DNA from 4 places in the Streptomyces sp. PTL18 genome. Region 2 is predicted to be linked to each of the others. Evidence: riboswitches for the same ligand, from Rfam matches in the RefSeq annotation. Region 2 holds a riboswitch; each other region holds the start of a gene.
What was found. A riboswitch is a leader RNA that binds a small molecule or an ion and turns the genes downstream of it on or off. The one in region 2 is predicted to bind cyclic di-AMP.
Positions count from the first base shown of each region.

Region 1: linked by a shared signal. The riboswitch ahead of AC5WS8_RS16510 (C40 family peptidase) and the one ahead of AC5WS8_RS27080 (C40 family peptidase) in region 2 are both predicted to bind cyclic di-AMP.
Region 3: linked by a shared signal. The riboswitch ahead of AC5WS8_RS37290 (M23 family metallopeptidase) and the one ahead of AC5WS8_RS27080 (C40 family peptidase) in region 2 are both predicted to bind cyclic di-AMP.
Region 4: linked by a shared signal. The riboswitch ahead of AC5WS8_RS10195 (M23 family metallopeptidase) and the one ahead of AC5WS8_RS27080 (C40 family peptidase) in region 2 are both predicted to bind cyclic di-AMP.

Region 1 covers NZ_JCAJZO010000007.1:261,501-265,339, reverse strand. Annotated here, with positions in the region: gene pcrA (DNA helicase PcrA) at 1-1,341, opposite strand, end outside; cyclic di-AMP (ydaO/yuaA leader) riboswitch at 1,624-1,794, shown strand; gene AC5WS8_RS16510 (C40 family peptidase) at 1,802-2,953, shown strand; gene AC5WS8_RS16505 (tellurite resistance/C4-dicarboxylate transporter family protein) at 3,202-3,839, shown strand, end outside.
Region 2 covers NZ_JCAJZO010000017.1:50,092-53,930, forward strand. Annotated here, with positions in the region: gene AC5WS8_RS27070 (ATP-dependent Clp protease proteolytic subunit) at 100-735, shown strand; gene AC5WS8_RS27075 (hypothetical protein) at 743-1,057, shown strand; cyclic di-AMP (ydaO/yuaA leader) riboswitch at 1,377-1,559, shown strand; gene AC5WS8_RS27080 (C40 family peptidase) at 1,563-2,036, shown strand; gene AC5WS8_RS27085 (DUF6328 family protein) at 2,206-2,742, shown strand; gene AC5WS8_RS27090 (ATP-binding protein) at 2,796-3,257, opposite strand; gene AC5WS8_RS27095 (helix-turn-helix domain-containing protein) at 3,510-3,839, shown strand, end outside.
Region 3 covers NZ_JCAJZO010000046.1:14,693-18,531, reverse strand. Annotated here, with positions in the region: gene AC5WS8_RS37295 (aldo/keto reductase) at 1-367, opposite strand, end outside; gene AC5WS8_RS37290 (M23 family metallopeptidase) at 450-1,463, opposite strand; cyclic di-AMP (ydaO/yuaA leader) riboswitch at 1,475-1,632, opposite strand; gene AC5WS8_RS37285 (PP2C family protein-serine/threonine phosphatase) at 1,848-2,993, opposite strand; tRNA gene AC5WS8_RS37280 (tRNA-Met) at 3,559-3,632, opposite strand; gene AC5WS8_RS37275 (hypothetical protein) at 3,809-3,839, opposite strand, start outside.
Region 4 covers NZ_JCAJZO010000004.1:251,162-255,000, forward strand. Annotated here, with positions in the region: gene AC5WS8_RS10185 (LysR family transcriptional regulator) at 1-47, shown strand, start outside; gene AC5WS8_RS10190 (GntR family transcriptional regulator) at 425-1,120, opposite strand; gene AC5WS8_RS10195 (M23 family metallopeptidase) at 1,324-2,076, opposite strand; cyclic di-AMP (ydaO/yuaA leader) riboswitch at 2,089-2,239, opposite strand; gene AC5WS8_RS10200 (M16 family metallopeptidase) at 2,463-3,839, opposite strand, start outside.

The DNA.
Region 1 (3,839 bases), on a different contig from region 2:
GATGAACACCTCTTCGAAGACTCGGGACTGGGCGTTGGTGCGGTAGAAGACGGCGACGTCGCCCGCCTTCGCCTCGCCCGCGTCCGTGAGGCGGTCTATCTCGTCGGCGACGAACTGGGCCTCGTCGTGCTCGGTGTCGGCGACATAGCCGGTGATCCGGGCGCCGGCGCCGGCGTTGGTCCACAGATTCTTGGGGCGGCGGGACTCGTTGCGCTCGATGACCGCGTTGGCGGCGCTCAGGATGGTCTGGGTGGAGCGGTAGTTCTGCTCCAGCAGGATCGTCGTGGCGTCCGGGTAGTCCTCCTCGAACTGGAGGATGTTGCGGATGGTCGCGCCGCGGAAGGCGTAGATCGACTGGTCGGCATCACCGACGACGCACAGTTCGGCGGGCGGGACGTCGTGCTCGCCGGGCGGGACGTCCGCCGGGTGCCCGAAGGTGCCGACGAGTTCGCGCACCAGGGCGTACTGGGCGTGGTTGGTGTCCTGGTACTCGTCGACGAGCACATGGCGGAAGCGGCGGCGGTAGTGCTCGGCGACATCCGGGAAGGCGCGCAGCAGGTTGACCGTCGTCATGATCAGGTCGTCGAAGTCGAGCGCGTTCGCCTCGCGCAGCCGGGACTGGTAGAGCGCGTACGCCTGGGCGAGGGTCTTCTCGAAGCCGTCGGACGCCTGGGCGGCGAAGTCCTCCTCGTCGATCAGCTCGTTCTTCAGGTTGGAGATCTTGGCGCTGAAGGACTTGGGCGGAAAGCGCTTCGGGTCCAGGTCCAGGTCACGGCAGACGAGCGCCATCAGACGCTTGCTGTCGGCGGCGTCGTAGATGGAGAAGGAGGAGGTGAAGCCGAGCTTCTTGCTCTCCCGGCGCAGGATGCGGACACAGGCGCTGTGGAAGGTCATCACCCACATCGCGTTCGCGCGCGGGCCGACGAGCTGCTCGACCCGCTCCTTCATCTCGCCCGCGGCCTTGTTGGTGAAGGTGATCGCGAGGATCTGCCCGGGATGGACGCCCCGCTCGGCCAGCAGATACGCGATGCGGTGGGTGAGCACGCGGGTCTTGCCGGAGCCGGCGCCGGCGACGATGAGCAGCGGGGAGCCGGCGTGCACGACGGCAGCGCGCTGGTTCTCGTTCAGCCCCTCCAGCAGGGCCCTCATGTCGACGGCAGGGCGGTGCGCGCCGTTGCGGTAGTAGGCGTCCCTGTCCGGGGGCAGGTCGAACTCCCCGCCGAACAGATCGTCCGGAACCGGCTCCGGAGCGTGATCGTCCTCGGGCGGCGGGGGCTCCTCCTCCTGGGCCGGAGTGGCCTTGAGGTCCGCCAGGAAGCTGTCGTCAAAGAGGCTGCTCATCGCTCTCCGAGTCTAGGCCGCCCCACCGACAGCCGGTCGCCGCCCTGGAAACTCCACGGCCCGGAACCGGATCCCGCCCCCGGCGACGCCCGAAATCGAGCACCGGACGCCTCGTCACCGAGGAGAATCGTCGACTCACGGTCGGTACTCGAGAACGGGGGCGCCGGAAAAGGTCACGAATACGTATCGGGCATATCACGCATCAACCTTCACAGGAGCCCCAACAGTTGGCTACCGTGCCGGGCGGGCCGTACGACCCCCACCGGCGAACGTCGCCGGGCCGCGCGGCCTCCGCCGAGTCCGGTGCCCCCGTGGCAGCCGGAGCCGGGGACCCACCCGACCTTGGGGTGAATCGGCCAACCGCCCTGCGCGGTACGGCCGTAGGGCACACCTTCCGGAACAACCCGCCCGAACCCGACAGCTAACCCGGTAGGCGGTGCATCGGAAGGAGACGCCTCTCATGGCGCCGCACCGCAAGCCGCGTCCCGCGGGCACACGCATGGCCGGCATACGCACCCCCGCACTCGCGACGGCTGCCCTCACCTCCGTGGCCCTGCTCTCGCAGACCGCCAACGCCGCACCCTCCGCCGACGGCAGGCCGAGCGTCGAGGAGGTCGAGAAGAAGGTCGACGACCTCTACCGCCGCGCCGAGTCGGCCACCGATCAGTACAACGCGGCCAAGGAGAGAACGGACCGGCAGCGGGAGCGCGTCACCGCGCTCCTCGACGACGTCGCAAGACGTACCGGGAAGCTCAACGAGGCGCGGGACCGGCTGGGTTCCTTCGCCGCGGCCCAGTACCGCACGGGTGAGGTGGCCCCCGACACCGCCACCTTCCTCCTCGCCGACACGCCGCAGGACTACTTCGACCAGACCCAGCTGATGAGCCGGCTCACCGGCCGTCAGAAGGAAGCGGTCGACGAGTACGTCACCGAGCAGGCCGCGACGATGAAGAAGCGGCGGGAGGCCACCGAGAGCCTGCGGTCGCTCACCGAGTCGCAGCAGAGGCTCCGGTCGGCCAAGACGGACGTCCAGAAGAAGCTGGCCGCCGCGCGGGACCTGCTGTCCGAACTGACCGCGCAGGAGAAGGCACGGCTCGCCGCGCTCGAGAAGAAGAAGCAGGAGGAGGCGCAGCGGCAGGCGGAGGAGCTGGCACGGCAGCAGGCGGCGCAGCAGCAGGCGGCGCAGCAGCAGCCGTCCACCGCCACGACCGGCTCGTCGGGCTCTTCCACGGGCTCCACGGACTCCTCGTACGCGACGCAGGCCGCCGAGGCGCTGGCGTTCGCCCGTGCGCAGATCGGCAAGCCGTACGTGTGGGGTGCCACCGGGCCCGGCTCGTACGACTGCTCGGGTCTGACCCAGGCCGCCTGGAAGGCCGCCGGGGTGTCGCTGCCGCGCACCACCTATGACCAGGTGAACGCGGGCACGACGGTCTCACTCGCGGACGCGCGCCCCGGCGACCTGATCTTCTTCTACGACGACATCAGCCATGTCGGTCTCTACATCGGCAACGGCATGATGATCCATGCGCCGAAGCCGGGGGCGTACGTCCGCGAGGAGTCGATCTACTACGGGGGCGCGTCGATCATCCACAGTGTGGTGCGACCGGCCTGACCCGGCGCCTGTCCGGCCACGCGCGCGTGCTCACCCTGTACGGCCACGCGCGCTCACCCCGCCCGGCCACGCGCGTGCCCCGTCCGGCAGGCGCGCGGTGACGTCTTTGCCGTACGCGCGCGTGGTGACGCCTGTGCCGGTGCGCGCGTGGTGACGCCCGCCGTCCGGCACGCGCGCGTGGGGTTGTTTTCCGCGGTGGCGCGCGCGCCCCGTACGCAACCCGCGTGCGCGTCCCTAGCATCGGGCGCATGTCAGGCACCTCCGCGCTGCGCGCCTGGTGGGCGCCGCGTCCGCCCGCCACCGGGGCCGCCGTCATGGCGACCGGCGTCCTGTCGGTCGGCTTGCACCTGACCGGCCACCAGGTCCTCTCCCGCATCGCCCTGGTTCTGGCGGGCACCGCCTGGTTGGGGCTCGCCGCCGACATCGCCCTGCGACTGCTGTGGCACCGGGAGCAGTGGCGGACCCGGACCGGTTCAGCGGCGGCGCTCACCGTGGTGGCGGCGACCACCGTGCTGGGCTCGGGAGTGTCCGCGCTGGACGGGCAGCCGCCTGCCGTGGCGCTGCTCGCACTGGCCGCGGTGCTCTGGGGCTGCCTGGTTCCGTCGACCGTGCCGAACTGGGAGCGCCGGATGCCGGGGGCGGTGTTCCTCGGGTGCGTGGCGACGCAGGGGATCGCGGTGCTCGGGGCGGTGGTCGCGGCGGCCGTGGGGGTGGCGTGGCTCGCCCACGCGGCGCTGGTGTTCTTCTGGCTCGGGCTGGTGTTCTACCTGATCGGACTGGGCTGCTTCGACTTCCGGCAGGTGGTGACCGGGCCGGGCGACCAGTGGATCCCCGTCGGAGCACTCGCCGTCTCGGCGGTGGCCGGTTCGCAGCTCATGACCGCCGC
Region 2 (3,839 bases):
CCGCGCGCGCAGCCGCTTTCGCTGACAGCATGCTTCCCACCACCAGGAACGTACGTCCTGTACATTTTTTACAGGAGTCAGCCCGAGGAGGCGCATGCCATGAACCGACCGTCCGCCCGCCATGTCCTGCCCGAGTTCACGGAACGCACCGGCTACGGAAGCCGGACGCTCGATCCCTACGCGAAGCTCCTCGAGGAGCGGATCGTCTTCCTCGGCACGCCGGTCGACGAGATCTCGGCCAACGACGTGATGGCGCAGTTCATGCACCTCGAGTACCTGGATCCGGACCGGGACATCTCGCTGTACATCAACTCCCCCGGCGGCTCGTTCAGCGCGATGGCCGCCGTCTACGACACGATGCAGTACGTCGGCTGCGACGTGGAGACGATCTGCCTCGGGCAGGCGGCGTCGGCCGCGGCCGTGCTGCTCGCCGGGGGCACACCGGGCAAGCGGTTCGCACTGCCCGGCGCCCGCGTGGTCATCCGCCAGCCATCCCTGCCGGAGCCCGTTCAGGGGCAGGCCAGTGACCTGTTCATCCAGGCCGAAGAGCTGATGCGGGTTCGCGGCCGACTGGAGGAGATGCTCGTCCGGCACACCGGGCAGAGCCCGGAGCGGATCGCCGCCGACATCGAGCGTGACACGATCTTCGACGCGCCGGCGGCGGTGGAGTACGGCCTGATCGACCGCGTCATTCCCAGCCGCAGGGTCCCGCGCCCCACCCCCGGCACGAGGTGAGCCGCCGATGCTGCCACCGGAACTGCCCCCACTGCCCGCGCTGACCCGTGCCGAGGCGGAGTTGATCGACCGTTACCTCGACGTGGTCGACCTGCTCGGCCGCATCAACCCGGCGCACTCCGGGGACACCTACCGCGGTCTGCGCGCCGCGCAGGCACTGGTGAGCAAGGCGATGGCGTTGCGTGAGGCGCTGGAACTGATGCACCAGCGCGGGGAGAACGAGATGCACGGGCCCACCCTCGCCCGGGCCCTGCGCGTCCTCGACGGCGAACGCCGCGCGGCCCGCGTCACGGTGCCGCCGACCCGGTCTGACGGGCAGTGAGCAACCAGCCCACGACGCGCGGTTGCTCAAACGAGCCGAACGGGGTACCGCCGTCCGAGTAGATTCCTCTCCCTCCCGGGGCTGGGCAACGTCGCACAACGCGCCTGGCCCCAGGGCGGAATGATCTACTCCGGTGCAGGTCCGAGGCCTCGTCCTCTTCCTCAACCCTCTTCGAACGAAGGGCTGTCCACCCGAACGGGTGAGTGGTGAGTAATGCCACAAACCCCCGATTCCGTTGTGATTTTCCGACGCCTTTAGGTGAAGATCCCTCACTGACGACAAGCCCCCGCCACCGCGGCGGGGCGGTCCGGGCGGACGCCGAGTCCTGCCGCCGCCCGGATGACCGGTCGACAGGAGTGGATCGGCAGGAGTGGAGGACCCAGCAAGGCGGGCCGCCGGACAGATCCGTGCGGTCCTTGGGGTGAAGCCGCGTCAGCGGCCGGGCTACTTCGCCAGCCCGAATCCGACAGGTCATCCTTCACAGGCGGCTGACGAAGGGTTGCGCATGACCGCGCTCAATCGAGTCCCGTCGCTGCTGGGCCGGGCCGGAACGGCCTCCGCCCTCACCATCGCCGCCGTCGGCGGCAGCATCGCGGTCCCCGGTATCGCCCCCGACGCGTCCGCCGCGACGCCGGCGACGAGGGCACTGCAGGTCGCGGCGTCGAAGAAGGGATCCCCGTACCAGTACGGCGCCGCGGGACCGCGTCGCTTCGACTGCTCCGGGCTGACGCTGTACGCGTTCAAGAAGGCGGGCAAGACCCTGCCCCGGACGGCGGCGGCGCAGTACAACAAAACGCGGCACATCTCCGCCTCCCAGCGGCAGGCCGGGGACCTGGTGTTCTTCCACTCGGGCCGGAACGTCTACCACGTCGGCATCTACGCCGGGAAGGGCAAGATCTGGCACTCCCCGAAGACGGGGTCGGTGGTCAGGCTGGAGAAGATCTGGACGAGGAGCGTCTGGTACGGCCGCGTCCGCTGAGGCCCTGCGGCCCGGGGTGACGGGGGTTGCCTGCCGTCACCCCGCGACACGCCGCTCGACGGGGAGACGCGACAGTTCAGGCTGCGCAGCAGGCCCACCGGGCTCGATCGCTCCGGAAGCGACCCGCTGGGGCGGGCGTGAGGCAGGGGTGAGCGGATACTCGTTGACCATGGCCGACCGACCTCCCGAGCAGGCACGACGCGAGACCCCCCTGGAGCGTGCCGACCGCAACTTCACCGAGTTGCTGCAGGAGCTGCGTGTCACCCAGACAGGGGTGCAGATCCTGTTCGCGTTCCTGCTGACGCTGGCCTTCTCCCAGCGCTTCCCCACTCTGGACACGGTCCAGCGCACCACCTACGTGACGACGCTCCTGCTCGCCATGCTGGCCGCAGCCCTGTTCACGGCGCCCGCCGCGCTGCACCGGTCGCTGTTCCAGCAGAACGCCAAGCCCGCCATCGTGAGGATCTCCTCCCGTCTGGCGAAGGTCGGCATGGGGGTGCTGATGCTGGCGTTCACCGGATCGGTCCTGCTGGTGGTGGACGTGTCCCTCGGCCGGGTGGCCGGGCTCGCGGCCGGGGCGGGAACGCTGCTGGTCTGCCTGGGCCTGTGGCGCGTCCTGCCCTGGGTGGTGCGGCGCACGGTCGTCGTACCGCGGCAGGCCCCCGGCGGGCGGGACGACCGGGAGCCGACCGAGGGGTCCCGGTGACCGCCGGGCCTTCGGCAGCGGTCCGCACGGCGGCGGCCCGTCGCGATCTGCGTTCACGCCTCCCCCGGCCCCGGTGACGCGGCGACCGGCTGCATCGGCTTCGTCCACGGCAGCTCGATCGCGACCGTCTTGCCGCCCTCGCGGGTGGGTCGCACGCTCAGCTTCCCGCCGCACTCGGCGGTCAGACACCGGATGATCACCATGCCCCGCCCGTTGTCCTGCTGCACGGCCGCAGGCAGGCGCTTGGGGAAGCGCGGATGGCTGTCGGTGACCCCGATACGCAGTAATTCGTCGCGGTCGAGCGCGATGTCGACCGTGAAGGTGGGCGACTGCCCGAGGGTGTGCTGTACGGCGTTGGTGGCGAGTTCGGAGACGATCAGGCGGACGGTGTCGGCTACTTCCGCGTCGCCGGGCATCCCCCATTCGAGGAGGACGCTCGAGACGTATTTTCGGGCGGCGGAGACCGAGGCGGGATCGCTCGGCAGAGTGACGGATGCTTCCTGGTGGTCTGCCATGGCGACGTCGTCCCTTTCCACACGGGACCGGAGTCCGACACGGAGTGGTTGGTTCGAGTAAGGGTCCCGGACTTGGTGCTGCGCGCCAGCCTGCCACCACCTGGACCCTGTCGCGCCCGTTCCCCCGAGATATGCATATATCTGTCGCTCGAAGCGGTGAACTCTGCGACGACCGGCCGAGTTTGCGGTGCCCTCGGGCGCATCCTCTACCGTCTCGCCGTGCAACCGGGCGCCCTGCGGAAGGAGTCGGCCATGCAATACGGACCAGCGGTGCGCCGCCGCAAGCTCGGTGCCGAATTGCGCGCCCTGCGCCACCGGGCGGGCCTCACGAGCGGGGAGGCGGCCGGTCTCGTCGGCTGGCACCAGTCGAAGGTGAGCCGCATCGAGACGGGCTCCAGCGGGGTCAAGCCGGCGGACGTCCGCCTGCTGCTGGACGCGTACGGCGTTCAGGACCCGGAGCTGCGGGAACTGCTGCTGGTGCTGGCGGGCTCGGAGGACGGTGGCGGCCGGCAGAACTGGTGGCACGCCTACCGCGGGGTGCTGCCTCCGGCCTACCGTGATTTCATCAGCCTGGAGTCCCAG
Region 3 (3,839 bases), on a different contig from region 2:
AGTAGAGATCGATGTAGTCGGTGCCCAGACGGCGCAGGGACGCGTCGGCCGCCGCCTTGATGTTGGCGGCGGTCAGGCCCCGGTAGTCGGGGTGCTGGCTGACCTTGGTGGCGATGAGGACGTCGGAGCGGTTGCCGCGCGCCTTGAGCCACTTGCCGATGACGGTCTCGGACTCACCGCCCTTGTTGCCCGGCGCCCAGGCCGAGTACACGTCGGCCGTGTCGACGAAGTTGCCGCCCGCCTGCGCGTAGGCGTCGAGGACGGCGAAGGACTGCGTCTCGTCGGCGGTCCAGCCGAAGACGTTCCCACCGAGGGACAGGGGGAAGACCTCGAGATCGGACGAACCCAGCTTGCGAAGAGAAGTCATGCTCCTCGTCAACGCCCGAACCGGGCCGGGGTCTTCCGGGCGTCCGCAAAGATCTTGCAAACGGGCGCGCTGCCGCGTGGGGTCAGGGGTTGAGGCCCTTGCTCTGCAGCCATGCCATCGGGTCGATCGCGGCGCCGCCGTCCGGGTGGACCTCCAGGTGCAGGTGCGGCCCGGTGACGTTGCCGGTCGCGCCCACGCGGCCGATGACATCGCCCGTGCCGACCTTCTGCCCGACCGACACGCTGATCGACGACTGGTGGCAGAACCACAGCTCGGTGCCGTCGTCGAGGGTGAGGATCGTGCGGTAGCCGTACGAGCCGGCCCAGCCCGCCGCCGTGATCGTGCCGCTGTGGACGGCCTTGATGAGCGTGCCGGTGGGCGCGGCGAAGTCCAGACCGGTGTGGTAGCCGGAGGACCACATGGCACCGGCGTCACCGAAGCGGGAGGTCAGGGTGTAGGAGGAGGTCGGCAGTGTGAACTGCTTGGCCAGTTCGGCGAGCCGCGCGGCCTCCTCGGCCTTCTTCTTCTCCGCGGCGGCCCGGGCCTGCGCGTCGTCCTGCGCCTTGGCCGCCGCGGCGGCGGCCTTCTTCACGGCGGCGTCCTCGGCGGCCTGCGCCGCCGTCCGTGCGATCCGCTCCTGCTGGGACACGGCCTGCTGCATGATCCGGGCGCGCAGCGCCTCGCCCGCGCCCTTGGAGCCGGAGGCGTCCGTGGCGTCGGTCTGGCCGACGCTGCTGAGCGCGGTGGCCGAGCTCCCGGGAGCCCCGGAGTCGTCACCGATGAGGGCCTTGGCGGACTCCGTGACCGAGGAGAGGTCCGGCAGCGATATGGACACCGGCGGCTTGCCGGACTGCGCGGTGGCCATGCCACCGGCGCCGACGGCGGCCATCACACCGACGCCGAGGACCGTGGAGCTGCGGGCGAGTCCGCCCCCGCGCTGCTTGGCGACGCGGTGCCGGCCGCGGACGGGACGGAGGGAGTCCTCGGTGGGGTTCCACTCCTCCCAGGGGCCCTCGTCGGTGCCGGGCGCGAGGCCGAGCGTCTGGGTGCCGTTCGGGGCGGACGAGGTGCTCTGGGCAGGCCGGTTGAACGCCACGTGGGCGCACTCCTTTCCTTCCGTCTCGCCTACCGGGTTAGCTGACGGGTTCGGAGCAGGAAGGTCTCCTACGCGCGTATACCGTCCGTGCGACCACGGCGGTATCCGCTCGATTCACCCCAAGGTGGTGGTTCCCCGGCTCCCTCGCGGGATTCGGCAGGCGCGCACGGAGCCGCCTCTGGTGACGGCTGGGACGACCGCGCTGCGTTATCGAACGTTAATAGACGCGGGGCCTGTATTCCAAGCCGTTCGGACAGATCCCTTCCCTTCGTCGACCAGGACTTTCACCGCCTGAACGGAGGAAAACGGGCGAGTCACCCACACCTCGGAAGCCTCATGTGTAGTGACGGTATGTCAGTTGTTATGCACAGGAGCATCGCTCGATCACCCACCGTGATCATTCGGGGGCGTGGGCCTGCGGACGGCCAGCAGAGCCATGTCGTCCGTGCCGCGGCCGCCGGTGTGCCGGGCGACCTCACGCGTGACGGTGCTCAGCAGGGCGCCGGGGCCGGGGAAGACCCGGCCGGCGAGACGGACGGCGGGGTCGTAGAACCGGCCGTGCGCGTCGCGGGCCTCCGAGACGCCGTCGGTGTAGAAGAGCAGCATGGAGCCGGGCGGGAACTCCCACTCCTCCGCCCGGCCGGGCCGGACGCCGAGGTCGCCCATGCCGAGCGGCGGTGCCGGGTCACGGGCCCCGAGCTCGCGCAGGGAGCCGTCCGGCAGCAGGAGCAGCGGCGAGGGGTGGCCGCGGTTGACGATGCGGACGACGCCGGAGCCGTGCGGGATCTCGGCGAGCACCGCGGTGGTGAACCCCTCGAACCCCTCGGGGTCCTCGCGCTCGGCGCGGTCCCGCGACAGCGCCCGCTCCAGGCGCTGGGCGACGGCCTCGAGCGCCGGCTCCTGTTCGGCGGCCTCCCGGAAGGCGCCGATCACCACGGCCACGACGGTGACCGCCCCCATGCCCTTTCCGCGTACGTCGCCGACGACGAGCCGCACCCCGTGCGGGGAGTCCTGGACGGTGTACAGGTCGCCGCCGATGAACGCGTCGGCCTGGGCGGCCTCGTAGCGGGCGGCGATGTCCAGCCCACCGATCCGGTCTGCGGGTTCGGGCAGCACCGCGCGCTGCGCGGCCTCGGCGATCTGGCGGGCGGAGGCGAGGCGGGCCACGTTGCGGCGGACGAGCACGTTGATGAGGACGGCGAGGGCCGAGACGGTGACGACCGTGGCCCCCTCGGTGATCTCCCCGGCCTGTCCGAGCACGCCGAGCCCGAGGTGGACCCCGAGGACCACCACGACGGCGGTCAGGCCGGTGAGGACGGTGCCGCGCAACGAGAACAGCGGAGCGGCCACGAGCGGCGCGGCGGTGAAGAGGGGGCCGGCCGTGTAGTCGGACGGGGCGAAGAGGTCGAAGCAGACCCCGCCGGCGATCAGCAGCCAGGGCAGGGCGCTCAGGAAGGCCCGCGCGTACGAGATCCCCCGCTCCTCGACCTCCGTCCCGGCTTCCGCCTCGGCCTCGGCGCACGTCGGCACCGCAGCCTCCCTCGCGCCGGGGGCGGGCAGCGGGGCTGGGGCGTCGGGGGCGGGCACGGGCGCTCCGAAGGGTCGGGTGACTTCAGGGGCTTGGGCGGTTCGACGGGGCTTGGTGGTTCCAGAGGCCTCCTCGGTGGTTCCAGGGGGCTTGGTGGTTCCAGGGGCCTCCTTGGTGGTTCCAGAGGCCTCCTCGGTGGTTCCAGGGGCTCGGGCGGCTACCGGGGCTCCAGGGGCCCGGGCAAGCCGGCCGTCAGGCCGGCCGCGTCGCCGGTCGTCACGGTCGGGAGGACACCCACCGGACGGGTCATGGGCCTCGGTCCGGTCATGGGCCTCGGTGCCCTGCGCACACGGCCCCTCGAGTCCACGCCGCCCGGCCGGTTCGCCCTGCTCCCATGACCACCGCTCGCCTGCTTGCTGCGCCACCCGTCCAGGCTTCCCGGAAGGGCGGCGGGGGGCGACCGCTGTGGGCCGGGCGGAGTAGCCACCAGGCGGTGACCAGGAGAAAGGGCGGCCGGGGAAACGCCGAGGGCCGGAGCCCTTCCGGACTCCGGCCCTCGGCCTTCAGTAGCGGGGACAGGATTTGAACCTGCGACCTCTGGGTTATGAGCCCAGCGAGCTACCGAGCTGCTCCACCCCGCGTCGGTGATTCCAGTGTACGCCACGCGCGGGACAGGTGGCGCACGGGTTTCACCCCCTGCTGTAGGTTCCAGGTCTGCGTTAGCAGTGTCGGTCGATCTCTAGCAGTCGACTAGCAATCTTCCGGGTCGCGTTAGCAACACCTGCGATCGATGTCTTGGACGCAGCGCAATCCTCCGTCACCTGACCGGCGGCTCGACCAGCATCACG
Region 4 (3,839 bases), on a different contig from region 2:
GCTCAACGGCGGTCGCGGGGCTGGTCCGCGCCGCCACTGCCCTGTGACCGGCGGCGGTGAACGCGGGGACACCGTGCTGGATTTCGGGGACAGCGTCCGGTCTGCCATCAGTTCCCGACACATCGTGCGGTACGAGGTGACCGGCCTGCACCGGCGTTGAGGGGACCGGCCTGCACCGGCGTTGCCGGAACCACAGCCAGGTTCCGATGCGAAGTGACAACAAGCCTGCCTCGGTGACACCTGTCGCGCCTCGGCTCACCACCAGGACCGATCACCTCATGGTGTGAGGCGTTCTTGTTCAGCAGCGCCCGAATGAAGTCGTCGCGACGCGCCGAAATGACGCACCAAAGTTTTCGGAGGTGCGCAAAAAAGGCAGCCGAAAACAGGCCCCGCCGGATATCCCTCTTTGTATACGGTGCCCGTGTTAATGCCGGAGCGCGGAGATGTTTACGCCGTGTTGCGAAGTCCTCACACGTTCCGGGCGGTCCGGACCGCCCGGAAAGCGGAGCCGGTGCGCGGACGTCGAGCGTTCCGTGTGCAGCGCCGTGATCGCCCGCGCGCGCTCGCTGTCGCCGCGTGCGACGGCGTCCACGATGCCGCCGTGCTCGGCCCAGGACTCCGCGGGGTCGGCCGGCGCGTCGACCGTGTACGTCCATGTGATCTTGTGCCTCAGCTGTGCGAGCGTCGAGGTCAGCGCGGGGCTCCCGCAGGCCTGCGCCAGCGTCTCGTGGAACCAGCCGCCCAGAGAGCGCAGATCCTCGCTGTTGCCCCTCCTGGCCCGCTCCTGGCCCAGTCTGACCAGGCCGCGCAGCACCTTGAGGTGGGCCTCGGTGCGCCGCTGCGCGGCCCGCGCGGCTCCGAGCGGTTCCAGCAGCATCCGCATCTCCAGCAGGTCGGCGGCCTCCTGTTCGGTGGGCTCCGCCACGCACGCGCCCGCGTGCCGGCGGGTCACGACGAAGCCCTCGGCCTCCAGGGTGCGCAGCGCCTCGCGCACGGGGACACGGGAGACGCCGTAGCGCCGCGCGAGGAGTTCCTCGGTGAGCCGGCTGCCGCGCTCGTAGACACCCGCGACGATGTCATCGCGGATCGCCGTGCAGACCGAGTGCGCCGGAATACGCATGACCGACCTCCGCCTTAATCCCCGTGAAACGTACGCGATTGGCGCGTGTTCAACCGACTCTATTGCAGCGGACCAAAATCTCCGACGGGGAGCTGAAATCCATGCATATTTTTTGGACACACAGCCGTTCGAAAGCCCACGACGGCCCCGGCTGATCAGCCGGGGCCGTCGGGTGCGGGCGCGCCCGTCGCGGGCGCGGGCCGTCAGACGTTCACGCCGTGCGCGCGGAGGTAGGCGACGGGGTCGATGTCCGAGCCGTACTCGGGAGTGGTACGGGCCTCGAAGTGCAGGTGCGGTCCCGTGGTGTTGCCCGTGGACCCGGAGAGGGCTATCCGCTGGCCGGGGGTGACCCGCTGCCCCACGGAGACGCCGATGGACGACAGGTGGCCGTACTGGGTGTAGGTGCCGTCGTTCATCCTGATGACGATCTGGTTGCCGTACGCACCGCCCCAGCCGGTCCGGACCACGGTGCCGGAGCCGACGGCGTGCACGGGCGTGCCCGTGGCGGCGTGGAAGTCGATGCCGGTGTGGGCGCCGGAGGACCACAGGGAGCCGCCGGTCTTGTAGCCGGTGGACACATAGGAGTCGGAGATCGGCGGCACGAACGTGTTGAGTCGCCTGCGCTCGGCGTCGCGTGCGGCCCGCTCCTTGGCCTCCCGCTCCTGCCGGGCCTTCTCGGCGGCCTTCCTGCGCGCGGCCTCCTCGGCCTGCTTCCGCTCGGCGGCCTGCTTCTGGACGGCGGCCTGTGCGTCGATCTTCTCGGCGACCGAGTCACCGAGGGTGACGGCCTGGAGCAGTCCGGTCTGTTGGACGGGGGCGCCGGCGGCCAGGGCCGGGGCGGCCAGGGTGCCGAGGACACCGGTGGTGGTGAGCGCGGCGACGCCGACGGCGTTCGCAGTCGTACGCTTCACACGGCTGGGGGGACGGTGCTTCCCGGTGGCGCAGGTGAACGCCATGAAGTGGCTGGTCCTTTCCTTCCCTCTCGCCTACCGGGTTAGCTGACGGGTTCGGAGCAGGAAGGTCTCCTACGGGCTTGCGCCCGATTCACCCCAGGGACTGTGGTTTTGGGTCCCCGGCTCCCCTGGCTCGCGCCGTACGGGGACTCGGCGATGACTGTCCGCTGCCGCGGGTGCGGCGCACTGCCTGACGAACAGCCCGAACGAAGCTAAGGGGACCGGCTTTCAATCAGCAAACAGAGAACGGGGTTTGTAGCGCATCCCACAGGGCAGAGAGGCAACCTCTGTGGCAATACGGACAAACCCGCCGACGGGCGGGGCCCCGATGACACGGAAGGTCACCGGGGCCCCCGGGACGGCGCGAGAAACGCGCGCGTGCGTGCTTTCTACTCGGCTGCGACGACGCTGACTTCACCGATGCCGAGCGCCTCGACAGGCTCCTTGATCTGGGCGGCGTCGCCCACCAGAACGGTGACCAGGCGGTCCACGGGGAACGCGTTCACCACGGCCGCGGTGGCCTCGACCGTGCCCGTGGCGGCCAGCTCCTGATACAGCGTCGACTGGTAGTGGTCCGGCAGGTGCTGCTCGACCTGGTCGGCGAGCGTGCTCGCGACGGCCGCCGCCGTCTCGAACTTCAGCGGTGCCACCCCCACCAGGTTCTGCACGGCGACATCGCGCTCGGCGTCCGTCAGGCCCTCGGCGGCGAGCGTGCGCAGCACCTTCCACAGGTCGTCGAGCGCCGGGCCGGTGTTCGGCGTGTCGACCGAGCCGCTGATGGCGAGCATCGCGGCGCCCGTGCCGTCGGGCGCGGAGCGCAGCACCTGGCCGAAGGCCCGCACCCCGTAGGTGTAGCCCTTCTCCTCGCGCAGGACGCGGTCCAGGCGGGAGGTGAGGGTGCCGCCGAGGCAGTACGTGCCGAGCACCTGGGCGGGCCACACGCGGTCGTGGCGGTCGGGCCCGATACGGCCGATGAGCAGCTGTGTCTGGACGGCGCCGGGACGGTCCACGATGATCACGCGGCCGGTGTCGTCGGCGGTCACCGGGGGCACCGGGCGCGGCTTGGATGGCTCCCCCGTCCAGGCGCCGAGAGTGTCGTCGAGGAGCGCGTCGAGATCGATCCCGGTGAGGTCGCCGACCACGACCGCGGTGGACGTCGCCGGGCGCACATACCGCTCGTGGAACGCGCGGACGGCGGCGGCGTCGATGTTCGCGACCGTCTCCTCGGTGCCCTGCCGCGGGCGGGACATGCGCGAGGCCGCCGGGAACAGCTCCTTGGAGAGCTCCTTGGCGGCGCGGCGGGCCGGGTTGGCCGTCTCGTGCGGGATCTCGTCGAGGCGGTTGCGCACCAGGCGTTCCACCTCGCTGTCCGCGAAGGCCGGCGACCTGAGAGCGTCGGCGAGCAGCCCGAGCGCCTTGGGGAGGCGGGAGACGGGCACCTCGAGGGAGAGGCGGACGCCGGGGTGGTCGGCGTGCGAGTCGAGGGTGGCGCCGCAGCGCTCCAGCTCGGCGGCGAACTCCTCGGCGGAGTGCTTGTCGGTGCCCTCGGAGAAGGCGCGCGCCATGATCGTGGCGACGCCGTCGAGGCCGGCCGGCTCGGCGTCCAGGGGGGCGTCGAGGAGCACCTCGACGGCGACGACCTGCTGGCCGGGGCGGTGGCAGCGCAGCACGGTCAGGCCGTTGTCGAGCGTGCCGCGCTGGGGCGCCGGGAACGCCCAGGGCCGGGCCTCGCCGGGCTGGGGCTGCGGGTGGAAGTCCATGGTCGC